Regions from separate parts of the Brevibacillus ginsengisoli genome, predicted to be linked through region 1. Evidence: a T-box and tRNA genes for the amino acid it is inferred to sense, from the RefSeq annotation. Region 1 holds a T-box; the other holds one or more tRNA genes.

What was found. A T-box is a leader RNA that pairs with one kind of tRNA and senses whether it is charged. The one in region 1 lies ahead of serS (serine--tRNA ligase), so its partner is inferred to be a tRNA-Ser.
Region 2: it has a tRNA-Ser gene. The T-box ahead of serS (serine--tRNA ligase) is inferred to sense a tRNA for this amino acid. The anticodon was not compared.

The regions. Positions count from the first base shown of each region.
Region 1 is NZ_JBNJQR010000012.1:122,825-131,974, reverse strand. It holds gene ACQCN2_RS21740 (D-alanyl-D-alanine carboxypeptidase family protein) at 1-889, shown strand, start outside; gene pdxS (pyridoxal 5'-phosphate synthase lyase subunit PdxS) at 1,025-1,909, shown strand; gene pdxT (pyridoxal 5'-phosphate synthase glutaminase subunit PdxT) at 1,911-2,510, shown strand; T-box leader at 2,574-2,800, shown strand; gene serS (serine--tRNA ligase) at 2,854-4,140, shown strand; gene ACQCN2_RS21720 (DUF2231 domain-containing protein) at 4,197-4,673, opposite strand; gene ACQCN2_RS21715 (response regulator transcription factor) at 4,968-5,648, shown strand; gene ACQCN2_RS21710 (sensor histidine kinase) at 5,645-7,417, shown strand; tRNA gene ACQCN2_RS21705 (tRNA-Arg) at 7,625-7,700, opposite strand; gene ACQCN2_RS21700 (C40 family peptidase) at 7,921-8,565, shown strand; gene ACQCN2_RS21695 (hypothetical protein) at 8,543-9,150, shown strand, end outside.
Region 2 is NZ_JBNJQR010000008.1:233,588-242,737, forward strand. It holds gene ACQCN2_RS17425 (HlyD family secretion protein) at 1-739, opposite strand, end outside; gene ACQCN2_RS17430 (TetR/AcrR family transcriptional regulator) at 762-1,358, opposite strand; gene ACQCN2_RS17435 (AfsR/SARP family transcriptional regulator) at 1,949-5,134, opposite strand; tRNA gene ACQCN2_RS17440 (tRNA-Ser) at 5,381-5,469, opposite strand; gene ACQCN2_RS17445 (hypothetical protein) at 5,564-5,695, opposite strand; tRNA gene ACQCN2_RS17450 (tRNA-Ser) at 5,950-6,038, opposite strand; gene ACQCN2_RS17455 (DegT/DnrJ/EryC1/StrS family aminotransferase) at 6,159-7,262, opposite strand; gene ACQCN2_RS17460 (glycosyltransferase family 2 protein) at 7,308-8,228, opposite strand; gene ACQCN2_RS17465 (glycosyltransferase family 2 protein) at 8,203-9,036, opposite strand.

The DNA of each region.
Region 1 (9,150 bases):
CGCTTTGTTAGCGGAAAAGGTTGGCGGAAGTGAAGCCAACTTTGTTCAAATGATGAACGACAAGGCGAAGCAATTAGGAATGAAGAATTCTTACTTCGTAACGTGCACAGGTTTACCGGCAAATGAATTAGGTCCATACTCACCTCAAACAGAGAATAAAGACAACCTTATGACTGCGCGTGATTCGGCTATTCTCGCACGTTCGTTGATTCGTGATTTCCCGGAAGCTCTTGAATATTCTAAGATTCCACGTTTTGTATTCCGTCAAGGACAACCAGGGGAACAGAAAAAGGCAAACTATAACTGGATGCTTCCAGGTTTGAATAATGAGTATCCTGGCGTAGATGGATTGAAAACTGGGCATACAGATCAAGCGGGATATTGTTTTACAGGAACCGCTATGCGTGATGGAATGCGACTCATTAGCGTCGTGATGGGTTCTGACAGTGAAACTAAGCGATTTGGAGAAACGAAAAAACTGTTTGACTATGGTTTCAGCACCTACAAGCTAACCAAAAAAGCCCCCCAAGGTTCTCCGGTCAAGGGCTATGAAACTGCCCCAGTGAAAAAAGGTGTAGAATTAACGGTTCCAGTTGAATTGGGCAGTGACGCTATGTTGCTTTCCAAAGTGGGTGAAGAGAACAAATTAAAACCAACAGTTGTACTGAACGATTTGACAGCTCCTATCAAAAAAGGACAAGTTGTCGGAAAGTTGATTTATAAAGCGGATGGGGCAACAGAAAATGATTATCTTCAACCAGATGACCTCCAAAAAGGCGGCATTGACTTGGTTGCTTCCCAAGATGTAGAAGAAGGAAGCTGGATTCGCTTGTTCTTTAGAAGCATCATTCAATTTTTCAGCAATATTTTTAAAGGTGTTGTTGGATAAATTTTAATGGTTGCTCGGGGCTTCCAAAACCTAGTAATTTGGTTGTCATTCATCTATTCCATGGTTTAATATAGAGGTGTTTAATAGCTTTTTCACAGTGAAAATAAAGTGAACATACGTAGGGGGCTATGATCAATGGTTGAAATTGGAACATCTCGCGTAAAACGAGGAATGGCAGAAATGCAAAAAGGCGGCGTCATCATGGACGTTGTCAATGCAGAACAGGCAAAGATCGCAGAAGCAGCAGGTGCTGTAGCCGTAATGGCACTTGAGCGAGTACCGTCTGATATTCGTGCTGCCGGTGGCGTAGCTCGTATGGCAGACCTTAGTATTGTCGAAGAAGTATTGAATGCCGTTTCCATTCCAGTCATGGCCAAAGCTCGTATTGGTCACTTCGTAGAAGCTCGCGTACTTGAATCTATGGGTGTTGACTACCTAGATGAGAGTGAAGTTTTAACCCCGGCTGATGAAGTGTACCATATCAATAAAAAAGAATTTACAGTTCCATTCGTATGTGGTGCCCGCGATCTTGGTGAAGCACTCCGCCGTATCGGTGAAGGCGCATCCATGATCCGTACCAAAGGTGAACCAGGAACAGGCAACATCGTGGAAGCTGTTCGTCATATGCGTACCGTGCAAGCTCAAATCCGTCGTGTACAAAGCATGTCCTACGATGAATTGATGGCTGAAGCGAAAAACCTGGGTGCTCCTTACGATTTACTTGAGTATGTTCACAAAAATGGAAAATTGCCAGTCGTTAACTTTGCAGCTGGCGGCGTAGCGACTCCTTCTGATGCGGCGTTGATGATGCAATTGGGTTCTGACGGTGTATTCGTAGGATCCGGTATCTTCAAATCCGAAAACCCTGAGAAATTTGCTCGCGCGATCGTTGAAGCAACGACTCACTACACCGATTACGAATTGATCGCTCGTGTATCCAAAGGTCTTGGAACTGCCATGACAGGTATCGAGATCTCCAAAATCAAAGAAGCTGATCGTATGCAAGAGCGTGGTTGGTAAGATGAGTACAATCAACATTGGGGTGCTCGGCTTGCAAGGTGCAGTTGCTGAACATGTTCGCATGTTGGAAACTGCCGGAGTAGAAGTTCGAGTCGTGAAAAAGCTAGAAGACCTCGAAGGCTTGGACGGTTTGGTGATCCCAGGTGGAGAGAGCACAACCATCAGCAAGCTGATGAACAAGTACGGTTTCATGGAGGACATTCGTGAATTTGCTCACGTTGGAAAGCCGATCATGGGAACGTGCGCTGGGGCAATCCTACTCGCAAACCGTATTAATGGACAAGATGATAGTCACCTCAAATTGATGGATATCAAGGTAGAACGCAATGCGTTTGGCCGACAAAAGGAAAGCTTTGAAGTTGCCCTGCCTATAGCTGGGGTAGCGGAGGATTTTCCCGCTGTGTTTATCCGCGCGCCATATATCATGGAAGTCGGATTGAATGGGCAAATTTTATCCCAATACGAGGATAAAATTGTTGCGGCGCGAGATGGTCAATTCATCGCGTGCGCGTTTCATCCGGAACTGACAGAAGATAATCGATTCCATCAGTATTTCGTTTCGATGGTAAAAGAATATAAATCCCAAAAAGCACCTGTATAAGGTGCTTTTTTCTTTACATGTGTATAGAATCTGTAGTAAATTTAAAGAATAAAGGTATGATCTAGGAAAACGTTGACGAGAACAAGTACTCTGTTATCTAGCTGGTCAAGAGAGTCGGTGGATGGTGCAAACCGAACCAATGGACAGAAGAATCCATCTCGGAGTGGTGAGGGAATCAACCTCATACGGACGCACACCGTTATCGTGCAGTTGAGCGGGCTTTTTTGATCGTATTTGATTCAAGAAGCCAACGAGGGTGGCAACGCGGATGATAAGCATTCGTCCCTTTTACGGGATGAGTGTTTTTATTTTTGTCTAAATATGTATTGGAGGGATGTTCGCTATGTTAGACATCAAAGTATTGCGTCAGGATTTAGAAGGAGTACGCCAAAAACTTGCTTATCGCAATGAGGATATATCTTCACTTGATCAATTTGCGGAAGTGGATGAAAAGCGCCGCCAAGTGATCCAGGAGGGTGAAGCGCTCAAAAATAAACGAAATACCGTTTCTGAACAAGTAGCGGTACTGAAACGCAACAAAGAAAACGCTGATCATCTGATTGCTGAGATGAAAGACGTAAATGATCGAATCAAGGTTCTCGATGAAGAGCTTCGTCAACTAGATGAGCAACTGGAGCAAATTCTCTTGGGTCTGCCCAACTTGCCGCATGAGTCGACACCAATCGGAACAAGTGAAGACGACAACGTAGTAGCGAGAACCTGGGGAGAACCGAAAACCTTCGAATTTGAACCAAAACCGCACTGGGACTTGGCTCAGGATCTAGGTATCCTTGATTTTGAGGCAGCAGCGAAGGTAACAGGAAGCCGCTTTGTTTTCTATAAGGGTCTGGGAGCAAGACTGGAACGCGCGTTGTTCAACTTCATGCTGGATCTGCATGTGGACCAACACGGCTATGAAGAGGTTCTTCCTCCTTACATGGTGAACCGTGTGAGCATGACAGGCACAGGTCAGTTGCCAAAATTTGAAGAAGACGCGTTCAAAGTAGAAGGTCCTGATTATTTCTTGATCCCTACCGCAGAAGTACCAGTAACCAACATGCACCGCGATGAGATTCTGGATGGAGAGGCACTTCCCATTCGCTATGCGGCGTTTAGCGCATGCTTCCGCTCTGAGGCGGGTTCCGCTGGTCGCGATACTCGTGGACTGATTCGTCAGCACCAATTTAACAAGGTCGAATTGGTGAAATTCGTGAAACCGGAAGACTCTTATCAAGAGCTGGAAAGCCTGGTTGGCAACGCGGAAAAAGTTCTTCAATTACTTGGCTTGCCATACCGTGTCATGAGCATGTGTACTGGAGATCTAGGCTTCACTGCAGCGAAAAAATACGATATTGAAGTGTGGATTCCAAGCTACAACACGTATCGTGAAATCTCTTCTTGCTCTAACTTCGAAGACTTCCAAGCGCGTCGTGCCAGCATTCGTTTCCGTCGCGACACGAAGAGCAAGCCGGAATTCGTGCATACATTGAACGGTTCTGGACTGGCCATTGGACGTACAGTAGCTGCGCTGATCGAGAATTATCAGCAAGCTGACGGTACGATTGTGATTCCTGAAGCCCTTCGACCATATATGGGTGGACTCGAAAAAATTACAGGTAAAAATAAATAAGCTTGCATAAAAGCTCATCAAAAAATGGCTCCCAAAATACTTTGGGAGCCATTTTACTAGTCGTGGTCTTCTGCACCTTGTTCATGCTCTTGAACCGCATTGGGGTTGCCTAATTGGCTTTGGTAAACGATTTTGCCGCCTAGATGTCCCGTTTGAACGAGAAAACCGGTACCTACCAGAGAAAGAACAACAACGAGTGGGAGCAAGGTACGAGAAAACTTGTTAAGCCATGGGAGAATCTTAATCGCTAAAATAATTCCAAAAACAATCAATGTCCAAAGGGCAAATGTCTCGTGAGGAGAAACGAAGCTTTCGAGATCACCGCCAAAATGCTTTCCGACAAATTCTTCTCCTCCATCACCTGTAAGGTAAGCTGCAATACCTCCAAGGAAACCGCCAAGGAACAGATAGGTGGCGATTCGGTCAAATGGATCCCGCTTCCAAATAGCTAACAATTGAGCAAGAACACCAGCAGTCAATAATGCGATAGGGAAATGAACAAGTACAGGATGTAGAGGCATTTCGGTAAACATCAAAAATCGCTCCTTTTCAGATCATGCTATTTTCTGGGATTATTCTAACAAGTCATTCTGAAAATAGTCTGAAAAAAGGATGAAAAATTTGAGGGAATATGAGAAAAAATCTGAAAACTATGGAAAATAACTATAAATAGTCTAAAATAGTAATGTTCTTCCAAAAGATGCAATGGGTAGGTACTCCTTTTTTCGTAACATGAATCTCTTGATACATAAGATATCGGATTTATTAAAACGATTTATGTGTCTAATAATTCGATCTGTTTAATGAACTTATTTGGATAGAGGGGAATTATGAAGAACATTCTCTTAGTTGAAGATGAGAACCGTATGCGAGAAATTGTAACTGACTACTTTAAACAAGAAAATTGGAATATTTATGAATGTGATAATGGTAGACAGGCTTTAGATCTATTTAGTTCCTATCAAATGGATCTTGTCATTTTAGACATAATGATTCCAAAAATTGATGGATGGACTGTATGTAAACGAATTCGCCAAAAATCAGATGTTCCTATTATCTTTCTTACGGCTCGTTCAGATGACGATGATAAACTAATGGGATTTGAGTTTGGAGCAGATGATTATGTTACGAAGCCGTTTAGTCCTAAAGTATTGGTCGCCAGGTCGAAAATACTAATGAAACGCGCCGAAGGTTTGATTGGCAAAGAGGAAAGAAATCTTTCTTACGGGAAGCTAACTATAAATGAGAAATCTCATCGAATCGAGGTTGATGGTAAAGAAGTTGATTTAGCTCCTAAAGAATTTGAACTGCTTCTTTATTTAGTGAAGAATCACGGAATTGTCTTATCACGAGAAAATATCCTGAATCGTGTGTGGGGATATATTTATCTGGGGGATGTGCGAACGGTTGATACACATATCAAAAAGATTCGCAGAAAACTTGGCTCAGTTGGGCATTATATTCGAACTGTGATGAGAATAGGATATAAATTTGAGGAGGAGAAATGATTAGATTTGGTATCGTCTATAAATTATTTCTCTTAATTTCTGTTTTTTTTCTCTTATCTTATTCTCTTGCGACTTATGGCCAAATGCTTTTTTTTGAAAAGTTCTACCAGAAACAAAAGGCAGAAAAGCTTCATCAAAATGTTGAGGCATTCCTTTCAGAGTATACACGGAGTAATTGGGATGAGCATACAATCACAGAAAAAATTTCACAGTTTTCATCAGAAACCAATGCTCAAGTTGCTATCATAGATGACAAATCAATTATTATGCACTTGAATATGCTGGGAATACTTCTACAGACAACGAATAAGGAAACTGTAAAGGTTTCATTTGATGATCTAACTCAACTAGAGTCACTAACCAAATCTAAACTAAGCTATGGGATGGAAGTAACCATTGACGGCTATTATTATGATAAAACAAGTAAGATTTTTGTACCTTTGGAGATTAGAACAAACCATAGGAACAATTCGATTATCTGGAAGTCAACGGAATCAGCTTTACCTGAAGCAACTGAACATATAAGCGGGAATGTAACTGACATTCTATTTCCGGGCAATGGGAATTTGCAAACTCAGTTTATGCAGGAAGGAATGATGTATGACGCGATCCATGAATGGTTCAGCAATTCTAAGAATTATTTGGTTGAGCTTAACAGGAATATATATGTTCAGTTCGAATGGATTGACCAGCTAAGTGGTATCAAAAACTTGATTGAAGTTTGTCGGGTTCCCAATATAAAAGGAAAAGATGAGCTAGCATTTGCCATGACATCCCTTCAACCGGTTGGTGAAGCAGTAGATACCATGAAAGTATATTTTGGTTACGTATTTATCGTCGTATTCATTGTTATGGTGATCATTGCATTTTTCATATCTAAAATGATCTCCAAGCCGTTAATTAACCTAAAAGAAGTTGCCCTTCGAATGGCCAAACTAGACTTCTCTGCAAAAGCCAATATTCGTTCAAACGACGAACTGGGAAGTTTAGCGGACAGTTTAAACAGGATGGCGTTTAATCTCAATCAAAGTATGCTTGAAATACAAAACTCAAATGAACAACTCGTAAAGGACATTGAGCGCAGATGTTCTCTGGAAAATATGCGAAAGGATTTTATCGCAAGTGCTTCTCATGAACTGAAAACGCCTCTAGGAATCATTCGGGCTTTTTCGGAGGGAGTACAGGATGGTATAGCCCAAGATAGGTTGGACCATTATATCCATGTGATTTTAGATGAGGTAGAAAAAATGGATGAGCTAGTGGAAGACATGCTCGAATTGTCTAAGCTGGAATCAAAAACCGTTTCGCTAAAAAAAGATAATTTTTGTATACAAACTTTGATTAGCGAGGTCATCGATAAATTTAGTTGTCATTTGGAGGAAAAGCAGCTTTATATCCATACATTCATAGATAAAGAAACAAACGTATTTGCAGATAAAAAAAGAATTGAACAGGTACTAGTCAATCTATTAAGCAATGCGGTCCGTTATTCTTTTCAAAAGAGTATAATTACAATCCAAGTCGCTATTCAAAGGGATTGTTCCCTTATTTCAGTTGAAAACAAAGGAAAGCCGATACCAGATCATCTTTTGGATTGCATCTGGGAACGATTTTATCGAGTGGAAGAGTCGAGGGGAAGAAAGTCTGGCGGAACCGGGCTAGGATTAGCAATTGTGAAAAATATTTTAGAATTGCACAAAAGCCAATTTGGAGTCCAGAATAAAGAGCAAGGAGTAAGTTTTTATTTTACGCTGCCTTTTGAACAATAGCATCCCTTTTCACATTTAAGAATAATGACGATCAGCTTTCCTTGTCCTCCTTTGATGATGATTGCGGTTGGCAGACCGGCTCTCATCTTATCATTGGGTTCAAAGGATGACTACTTATAGCTAAAAGCTTTCCGAAACCCCCAGTCGAACTGGGGGTTTTCATATACAAAAAGAAAAAACCTTGATACATCAAGGTTTTTTCGCTTATGGTGACCCCGAGAGGAATTGAACCTCCGACGCACAGTTTAGGAAACTGTCGCTCTATCCGCTGAGCTACGGGGACAGGTAGATATCATGATTAGAGTATTCCTTACTCTGTACCTACACTCCATTATATTGATGAGTCATGTTTTTGGCAAATCTAACACTTTTGTAATTTCAGGGCTACTTATTTTTCCTAATATATGTTTCCGGAAAGTTCATCCCGAGGACACAGTAAAGACACGCGAATCCCTTATATTGGTTATCAGATTGATAAATAAATGATAAGGGGATAAAGGAAAATGGAACCAATTCAGCGCAATTCCTACTCTACAAGACAGGACCTTCTAGCCAACAGCAGACAAATATCCAACTTGTATCTATTGCCGTCAAAGATGGAGCAAGCGGTAAAAAGTGAAGAGAAAAGGACCAAGCAGGACACTATAGAAATTAGTGATGATGCCTCTCGTTTATTTACGGCAACTCAATCAACTGATTCAGTTTCTGCAAGCGGCAAAAAACCGACCGCTGATGAGCAACGAACCAAGATACTGGATCAGGCAAAAAAATGGATAGGAAAAATTCCTTATGAACAACCGGGAGCTGGAACAGTCAATCTGAACAAAGTGAAGCCGAAGTCTATGGATTGTTCAGGTTTTACTTCATCAGTGTATCTTACTGAGTTAAATACAAATATTGGACGTACGACCAAAGATCAAGTTAAAGTAGGAACAGAAGTGAAAGTGGGCGGAAATTATAAGGTTGGGGATCTTATTTTTACTGATGGAGGGGGCCATGTTGGCATCTATGCAGGTGACGGAATGCTACTGCATGAAGGGCCACAGTCTAAAAACTCTGAAGGAAATGTAAAACTGACACCTCTGAAGTACATGAATGTAACAGCTGTACGTAGAGTCATTCAAGATGATGGAAGTATTAAACTGTAAACTAGAGGGAGTAAAAATGAAAAAAACAGTTGTAGTTCTTTGTGCTGCTTTCCTGATGTCCATTCTTAGTGGTTGTACTGATCCCAAGCCAACCGAAACTACTGAAAAAAAACAAGTAGCACAATCGACAGACTATCAAGCCGTAAGCAGCACTTACAAAAATGAAAAACTTGGGTTCTCTATTAGCTTTCCTGAGGCTTGGAAGGACAAATTTATCTGTAAGGATACAGAGTGGGGCGTGGATGTACAATACAAAGCAGCCAACTCTGAGAATGTTACCCTCTTTACCATTGAAATGGATACAGAAATTCAGTTTGCCATTGACGAAGCATATGTAGGGCTAAAGAAAAAACTTGGTGAGAGAGGGCCTGTCGTGGTTACTGTATTCTCTCCAACAGGAGCCGCATATGATGAAAAAAATGAAAAGGAAAAAAAAGATTACGAGGAATATTCCAAACTATTTAATGAAAAAGATTCGGTTTTAAAATCGTTTCAACTTCTGCCCGGCTATGATAAAGAGTCTTACGAAAAATTCCAGAAACTAAACAAAGAGAAAGATGAGAGTTTGCGAGACGATTACGAAAA
Region 2 (9,150 bases), on a different contig from region 1:
CCATTTGTTTGATGCCCCCTTGGCCTGTTGCAGCAACTGCTTGCTGATAGGCCGCTTGAGCCTGTTGCCATTGGGCTTTGGACGCTTCGACTTGTTCCTTGCGGGGACCACTTTTCGCCATTTTCAATTGCTGTTGAACGGCAGAGAGTTCAGCGTCGATTTGATTGAATTGAGTGGTTGCCTGCTCCACGTTGACTTTTGGAACGGCTCCTTGGGCATACAGATCATTCATGCGTTGGAGATTGGTTTTGGCGTTATCTCTGGCGATTTGTGCCGCCTGCTCCTTCGCAGTGAGTTGGACAATCTCTTCAGGTCGCGCACCGTTTAGATTGGCATCATACTGCGCTTTGGCTGCATTGACCGCTGCCATTGTCTGTTGTACCTGCGCTTGAGTCGTGTCATCTGTTACGACAACACCACGTTTGGCCTGTTCGAATTTGGCTTGTGCCAGCTTATAGGCCGCTTCCGCCTGCTCTCTCTTGGCATTTAATTCTTCCGTGGTGAGAGTCGCGAGGACCTGATTTGGAGCCACTACGTCCCCTTCCTTGACCATCACCTGATCAACGGCGCCTGCCATTTTGAAGGCCATGTCTACCTCAGTACCTTCAACCACACTGACCAAAGGTTTATCTGCCCCGGCATATCCTTTTCCGCCAGGTACCAACAAATACGCGCCCAGCAAACCTGTAACGGCTACAAATCCGATAATTCCCGCCCATGATTTCGCATTCAGTTTCATGTTTATCTTCCTCCTGTTAATGTTACTGACTCTCGGCTAATGGTCCAGTGAAAAGTGCGCTTCTGAGAAGTGCCAATAAGGTTCGTTTGCATTCTGGTGTATCTACCTGCTCTCCACGATAGAGCTTACGTAACGCTGTAAAGCCAATCATGCCAAACAGTGCGGAGACAAGTGTGTGGACATCCAACTCAACATCGACATATCCTTGATCCTTCAAATCTTGAATGAATTGCTCCATGGTTGAGAAATAATTGGCCAAGAACGACCGAATCAATTCTCCACGGTTCAACTCTCCAATGGCGAAGTTAATCAGTAAAAAAGCGCACTCTTTGTTCTCCACGAAAAATTGAAGATGCTCATCCAATACGCAAATGATGCGTTCTTCTACGCTATTCGCTGTATTCTTCATCGCACGCGTTACGGAATCGATCAGCAGCTCCACGCCTTTCTGATTGACATACAGAAAAAGTTCTTCCTTCGTTTTGAAATGATAGTACAGCGTACCCTTCGCAACCTGTGCCTGATCGGCTATTGACTCCATTGTCGTGTCGTTGTACCCGTACTGGGCAAACGCCTTGAGTGCGCCTTTGGTAATCTGTTCCTTAGTGGAAAGAACCATGACCTTCACTTCCAAATTTTTATTGAACTGACTGGTCAGTACAATTACAGTTTAATTCCATTTTCTTTCTTCGTCAAGAGGATGTGATGAAACTTAAAAATAATAAAAAGCTTCGTGAATGTCAGTCTTCACGAAGCTTTTTATCGATTAGTATAGGGTAGGCGTTGGGGAACATGCAACGGCATCAATAAATCTCGGATCAATCCCATAGAACATCCAGGAGAACCCGTTCCACCTATACCCTGAAACTTCACCATATTCTACTCGTGTAGGATAAAACCAAAAACCCTCCCCACTCTTCAACCATACATACGTGTATTCATACATACAGTCAACGATATAGGAGACCTCGGGTTTCGGTGGAATCCTTCGAGGGGGTGGAGATGTTGGTGCTTGCGAGGGCATATATCCCATATGATTTCACTCCTTCTTGGTGGTTTACCCACAAGATATGTTGGAATGATTTATAGTGATTGGGTCCCCTTGTTTAAGTTATGAATAAAAAAAGCCTGTTTCGATAATTTCTCAGAAACTATCGATACAGACTATACTTGCTGAAAATCATATCTTATCTATTTACTTGAACACTTTTATAACTGATCCATGATGAGCGCATACGTATCTTGGGTCGACGGCAGCGGCTTAACGCCCAGCTGCTCCTGCAATTTGGCCACGCATTTCTCGTACCAGCGGATGGATTGCGCCCGATTATTTTTGCGGTAATAGCAGTACATGAGAAGTCTATACGCCTCTTCCCAGCAGTCATCGGTCCTTAGAATGGTTTCGCACCAACGGATAGCGGTATCATACTCTTTCATGGCCGCATAGCGGTGTGCCAGATTCTCAGCCCCACGCAGATAAAGGACATGCAGCCTTTCCCGTTCTTCCATGCACCAATCCTCGTAACGACAATCCGGCAAGTACTCCCCTTGGTAGTAACTCAGTCCTTTTTCCAACAAGTGAACAGCCTGCTTCTCCTCTCGCTCATTCAGGCCCAGTGTGACAAAGCGCTCAAATTCCTCTACATCGATCTGATAGCCGGATGCGATATTAAAGCCGTAGGATGAACCATGACGCTGAACAAAAAATGCACTGGCCCTCGCTTCCCGATTCGGCTCCAACGCTTTGTTCAGGGCATTCAAGGCAACCTTAAAATCGCGCGAGGCCGCTTCCTCATCGCTTTCTTCCCAAAGATAATCAAAAATCTCTTCTCTGGCCAACAAGTGCTGCCGTTTGGTGAGCAACAACTGAAAGAGCTGCTTGGCTTTCCCGCGCTGCCACGCCTTGTCGCTTAACTCTGCGTCTCCCAGCCAGATTCTGAAGTGCCCCAACGTCTGAATTCTAAGCGTGTAGCCTGGATGGAAAGTGACATTCTGCAAGCCCAGATCGTGCAAAAGCTGTGAGACGTATTCAGGTTGAATCCGCCTTTTTTGAGCTTCAATGAGTAGTGGCATAAAGATTTGCACGTCGCTTGGCGTAAACATGGTAGGACGTTGCAACAAAAAGTTGTATTCCCCTGACTGAATAGCCAGAAGCGCTTCCGAAACGGCGGGAACAAAGCTTTCCCAATCGACCTTCTTAAAAGCTACGTAGCTTAGCCAAAATTGGGAGATAGCCACGATGTAGTTATCCCCACACGCTCTGAACTGCTCGACACACTCATGAAAAATTGGATTCGCCTGCTCAAACTTCCCGCTGTGCGCATAGGCGATCCCCATTCCTAAGCGAATCAAGCCGCCTACCCACTCATCCTTGATCGCTTCCGTTTCCTGCACTCCACGATTGGCGTAGGCGAGCGCCAAATCGAGGGCTTTTTCCCGACCATGCAGAAGCGTCAGCCCAAGAAGCGCTTCCGCTTTCCCTCGTGTCGATTGTAGCTCCTCCATCATTCGCAGTCCCTTGAGATAGAGATGGCGAATCTCTTCGGTTGTGAAGTCAGGGCAGAACATGGTGACATGCGCCTTGCGGATATAGCCACAAGCCTCAACGAACGGAGAGAAAGCCGCTCGACCTAGTTGAATCGCCTTGTCGGCGTAATCAAGCCCTTTTTGCGCTTCTCCGTTCATCCCGTAGACGAAGGCCAGCAAAAGGGAGGTTTCTTTATACGACTTGGTAAGATGCGAGATTTCTTTCCCTTTTTCCTCATTCCATTTCTTTTCCAACAGGTGGATGGCAGACTGTAACCGGCCTGTGCGAAAATAAAGACGGGATTCAATATCGACCTCTGTCTGGGATACCAGCTCCTTGCTGCGAAGATACCACTTCTCCGCTTCAACTGAGTTGCCGCGATTCGTGTAGATTTCGGCCAATAAACGATAGAGACGCGGAGCAAGCTCGGAACAATTCTCATCCAGCAGTTGGATCGCTTCCTTCAACAATTCTTCAGCCTTTATTCCTTGGACACTATCGAGGTGCACACGCGCTTTGCCTTCGAGACCAAGGCATTGCGAGTAGATATCACCGTTCGTTTGCGATAATTGAACGAACTGATCATAAATTTGCAAGGCCTGCGGGTACAAACAACGAAAACGCGCGGCCTCCGCTTGATAGAACCACAGCTTGTAATACTTGTTTTTCACTTCATCTGGAAGCGTTCTCACTTTCTCTACCAACTCTTCCAAATTTTCAGTCTTAATCATTTGTTCCGCATAATGGACTAAGACTTCTCCCATCTGGTCATAATCGTTGATCTGATACAGGATGGCGAGGGCTTGATCGATCTCGCCTATTTTTCGGTAATAGGCCGCTACAGAATGCAGGATAGAATCTTTGATTGACGGATCGGCATCCAGTTTTCTCTGCAAAAACTGACGGAAAAGCCGATGATACCGATACTGATGGCTCTCTAAAGAATAGATAAATAAATTGCGAGAGACGATTGTCTCCAGGATCCCCCCGGCATTGGGGCCTGCGATATGCATGCACAGATCATCCGAAAACCGATCAAGCGCACTGGTGTATTCCAAATAGCGTTGAATATGATACTCCTGTTGTTGATAAACCTCCGCATCCAAATAATGCATCAGTTCCTCTCGGATGGCCCTAGGTTCATCATCTGGCTTCTCTCCGACTAATCGGATGGCAAGCACCCAGCCTTCTGTTTCCGTATGAATTCGCGTGGTCTGTTCGATTGTGAGCGATAATCTGAATTCATCCAGAAGCAGAGCTTCGGTTTCTTCCTCTGAAAAGGTTAAGTCCGCCTGATTAATCTCCCAGTACTCTCCTCGCGTCTTCATCAGCCGTAGCCACGGCCAAAGCGGCATTTGTCTCGAGATCACCACCATCCGAACAAGTGGAGGAAGATTACGAACAACGAGCTGAGTCCATTGATCGACGAAGAACGATTTTTGGACCAAATGATAATCATCGAGCACGATCAATACTTCTTGTTGTAGCGCCATCAGCTCATTGCTGAATTGAAAGACCAGAAGTTCAATCTCATCCGGATTGAGGTATGAATTCAATCCTTCCAAAGTCACCAGCAATTCTTGCCCAAATTCAGGATGCTTCTGGCGAATACTAGCCACGATGTGTGAAATGAAGCGAACCAGATCGCCATCCTTTTGCTCTATGTTGTACCAGCTAGCTTGCACTTTCTCGTCAGCCAGAAATGTGGCAAGCATTGTACTTTTGCCGTATCCCGGTCCTGCATGTATCAAAGAGAATGGGGTCATTAAGATATAACGCATTTTTTTGGCCAAACGGGGGCGGCGAAGAATATTCTGTTTGATACGCGGCGGAGTACATTTGGTTAGCAAAATCCGCGTTCTGTTCATTTTTCTCGTTCATCCCTCTCCACTCATGACCTTGCAAGCAATTCTTCTAAGGTAGCCCTAAAAACGTATGGGTTGATGACTGGTAATATTCTTTGGATTCGTGGAGGATAGGCAAAATCCTGCCAACCTCCTTATCTTTCCTACAAAGCAGTCGAAGTAGTTTATGAAGCAAACAAAACGATCAAGGCATTTTCATAAAAAAACCACCAGCTGACTGAACAGGTGGTGGTTGCATTTCATTATGTATGGCGGAGGGAGAGGGATTCGAACCCCCGTGACGTTGCCGCCTAACGGTTTTCAAGACCGCCCCGTTATGACCACTTCGGTATCCCTCCAAAGCACGCTCGTAATTAGCGAACAAATTTATTCTACAACAAATTTGTGCAAAGTACAAGCCTTTTTATCGATATTCCATTTGAAATCATTACCTTACCGCAAAGTCTTGAGATCCGATTGCACATGAACGGTTATGATGATCGGCTGCACATCGGATTTGCCGCATACTGGGCATTCTTCACTATTTTGGAAAATATTGCAGCAATCTTTGCATGTATACCTCATTCTGATTCCCCTCCAGAAGATCTTCTTGTCTCGTCAGTATACAGGAGTTAGAATGAGGATCTTGTCAGTATTTGAAGGTAAATCTCCCAAGTTTGTTCGTCAAAATACGCAAAGAAGAAAAGACGATGTCTTTTCTTTAGCGGGCTTACGCAAATGGAAGGAATGGTTAATCTCTTTAGAGATAAAGTGATTAACCATTCCAAATACAATAAAAAAGCTGATAGATTTCTCTATCAGCTACAGTTTATGTAGTATGGCGGAGGGAGAGGGATTCGAACCCCCGTGACGTTGCCGCCTAACGGTTTTCAAGACCGCCCCGTTATGACCACTTCGGTATCCCTCCGTGTGTAACAACCAGCTTTTGCTTGGCACATGTATGAATATAGCATACCAGAAATGAAAGTGCAAGACTTTTTAACAAAGATTTTTTACGCACCCAATTTTCAAAAAAAAAGTGATACTGTCATGCACCACCTTCTTGGCGCAAAGCAGCGATCACCTGATCTTGCTCTTCTTTTGAAAGAAAAGGACTCATGGGAATGGCAAAAATCCGTTCTGATACTTGTTCCGCCACCGGGAAGTCTCCCTTTTGATAGCCAAGTGAGTGATATACCTCTTGTAAATGCAGAGGGATGGGATAATAGACTGCTGTTTGGATATCAGCTTGGATGAGCTTATCCATGTAGTTGTCACGCTCGCCGGATTCCAGGCAGAACAGGTGGTAGATGTGGGGAGCATCTGGCGATTCCGCTTGAATTAGTAAGGACGTTTCTTCTGCCAAGAACTCACGATAACGATCGGCCAACTCTCGTCTTTGGTCATTCCATTGATCAACACGCTCCAGCAAGACACCCAAAATGGCGGCGTGAATTTCATCAAGACGGCTGTTATACCCGATCATTTCGTGGTAATACTTCTTGGAGCTGCCATGTTGGCGTAATTTTTTGATCGTTTCGGCAAGTTGGCTGTCATAAGTGGCAATCATCCCCCCATCACCAATCGTCCCCAAATTCTTCGTCGGAAAGAACGAGAAGCAGGATGCGTGCCCAAGACTACCTACCGGCTTTCCCTTATATTTGGCTCCGAACGCTTGGCAGGCGTCTTCAACGACGATCAAATTGTGTTTTTGGGCGATCCCCATGATTTCGTCCATCGCAGCTGGTTGCCCAAAGATGTGTACGGGAATAATCGCCTTCGTTGCGGGAGTGATTTGGGCTTCAATCAGTGTGGGATCTATATTGTATGTGTGTCTGTCTATATCTACAAATACAGGAACAGCCCCAACCAGTGAAACAGCCTCCGCACTTGCAAAAAAGGTAAATGGGGTGGTAATCACTTCATCGCCTTTACCGATTCCATAAGCCTTTAAGGTAAGAACTAACGCATCTGTGCCATTGGCCACTGTGATCACGTGAGGTACTCCCAGATAGCTTGAGAGCTTCTTTTCCAGCTGATCGACTTTCGAACCCATGATATATTGACCGCTTGAGAGAACCGCTTCCACTTCACTCATGATCTCTGCTCGCAATGAGAGAAATTGTCGTTTCAAATCAACTAACGCAATCATACTTTACCTCCTCATCACTTTCGGGTCTTGCACCAAGATGATCCGTTATAACAAATCCAGCCGACGTGTTGCGTCTGTGAAAAATCCTCGGTTTCCAACTGATTGCTGAATGTAATAAAGGGCTTCCACGTGATCTCCGAGAATCATTTGTTCGACATCGGAAGAGTTAGAAGGGATAATCCTGTTTTTTTTTATGACGTTGACCCCAGCTACATGCCCGATCTTCAATCCTCGCAATACCGCAATGGCCATTGCCTTGGGAGGAACGCATAAATTGTCTGCTCCGATTAGATCAACCGCTGATTTCTTCATGGCATGGGGAACCTCTGTTAAAGAAGAATCCTTTAGTTCAGGTATCCGTAAAATCCGGTTTAGAAATGATTTGGCGATGCGCACCGAATCAATGGGAACATACCGCTTCCGATAAGGATTCATATTATTAAGAACAATATCCTTGCTTCCGTAGCATTCCGCAACAAATGGAAGCATTTCTTCCGGACTCAGCAGCATATCCGCATCAATAAAAAGCAAAATACTTCCTGTCGCTTTCAGTGCACCAATTGCTCTTCCCACGTCAGGACCTAACAGATGACCATAAGAGAAGCAGAGCGCTCCATATTTAAGGCATTGAGTCAAGATTGTATTTGTTGAACTGTTTTCTACAACAATGATCTCCTTTGGTTGAATCTTTTGGACGTTCCTCAATAACTGTTCTATGGTTTGCTCAACCGCGCTTTCTTCTCTATGGCATGAAGCAATGATGACCGAGAGTTCTTCCTTGTTTTTCTGCATGATCAATGTGTAGTCAACGCTTGCTCTAGGGATCGCGATTCTGCTTCTGCGGAATCTCCATTGTTTCAAGACACCGCGCTTTTCTCTCCCCCATTTTCTTCGTCTCGTGCTTTTCCCTCCTTTTAACCGTCTGGAGGTCAGTCGTACTTTATTCCGAGCGCGTCTCTTCTTCATGGTTAGAGGTTTCCCCCTCTTGATGTTGCTGGTTTATGTGAGGTGTACTGATCACATCGTTCAAGGCAAATCGCTGACTTCGAAAACCAGCGAATCCTCCTCGCCCACCTTTCTTTTCGATCAGTTCACAGATCGCTTCCACATGATCTCCCAAGACAAGGTTCTTAATCGATATATTACGTCCTTTTCGTATTCGATTCAGGCGATTCGTTTGAACCAGTTTACCTCTTGAAATCTTTAACCGCTTCAATACCGCCATCACATGCGCCTTGGGTGGAACCGCCAGATTTTCATAGCCAATGATTTCAACAGCTCTCCGGCTTAAGGCATGCGGGACGCTCGTAAACGAGCTACCCTTCAGGTCAGGTCTTCCCAGCATCAGATTCAGGGCTCGCTTGGCTTCAGGTATCGAATGTCTGCCCATACCCGAATAGGAATTCAGCACAACATCAGAACCACGGATTACCTCTAGACAATACTCACGGAGGGTAGAGCAAGGCACCACAAAATCCGCATCGATAAACAACAAGATTTCCCCTCTTGAGATTAAGGCTCCTATCGCTCGGCCCACATCATGTCCAAGAGCCGTTTGATATTCAAGCACGTTGACCCCCATTTTTTTTGCCTTTTCACTTGTATTGTCAGTGACTCCGTTACACACCACAATGATCTCCGTGTTATTGCTTATTTTTTGTGCCTCAGCGATTACTTTGCTTATCGTTTTTTCTTCATTTTCGGTTGGAATGATGACAGAAATCGGGATAGAATCAGGGATAGTTGGAGATTTTTTCTTCCGATGCGATGGCAATTTGTCACCTTCTTTCCACTGAACCTGCGACCTCTTCCTCCTATCATATGATCCGTTTCAGTAGGTGGACACGGCATCTATCTCTATAAGACATACAGATGGAAAAAGGCCGTC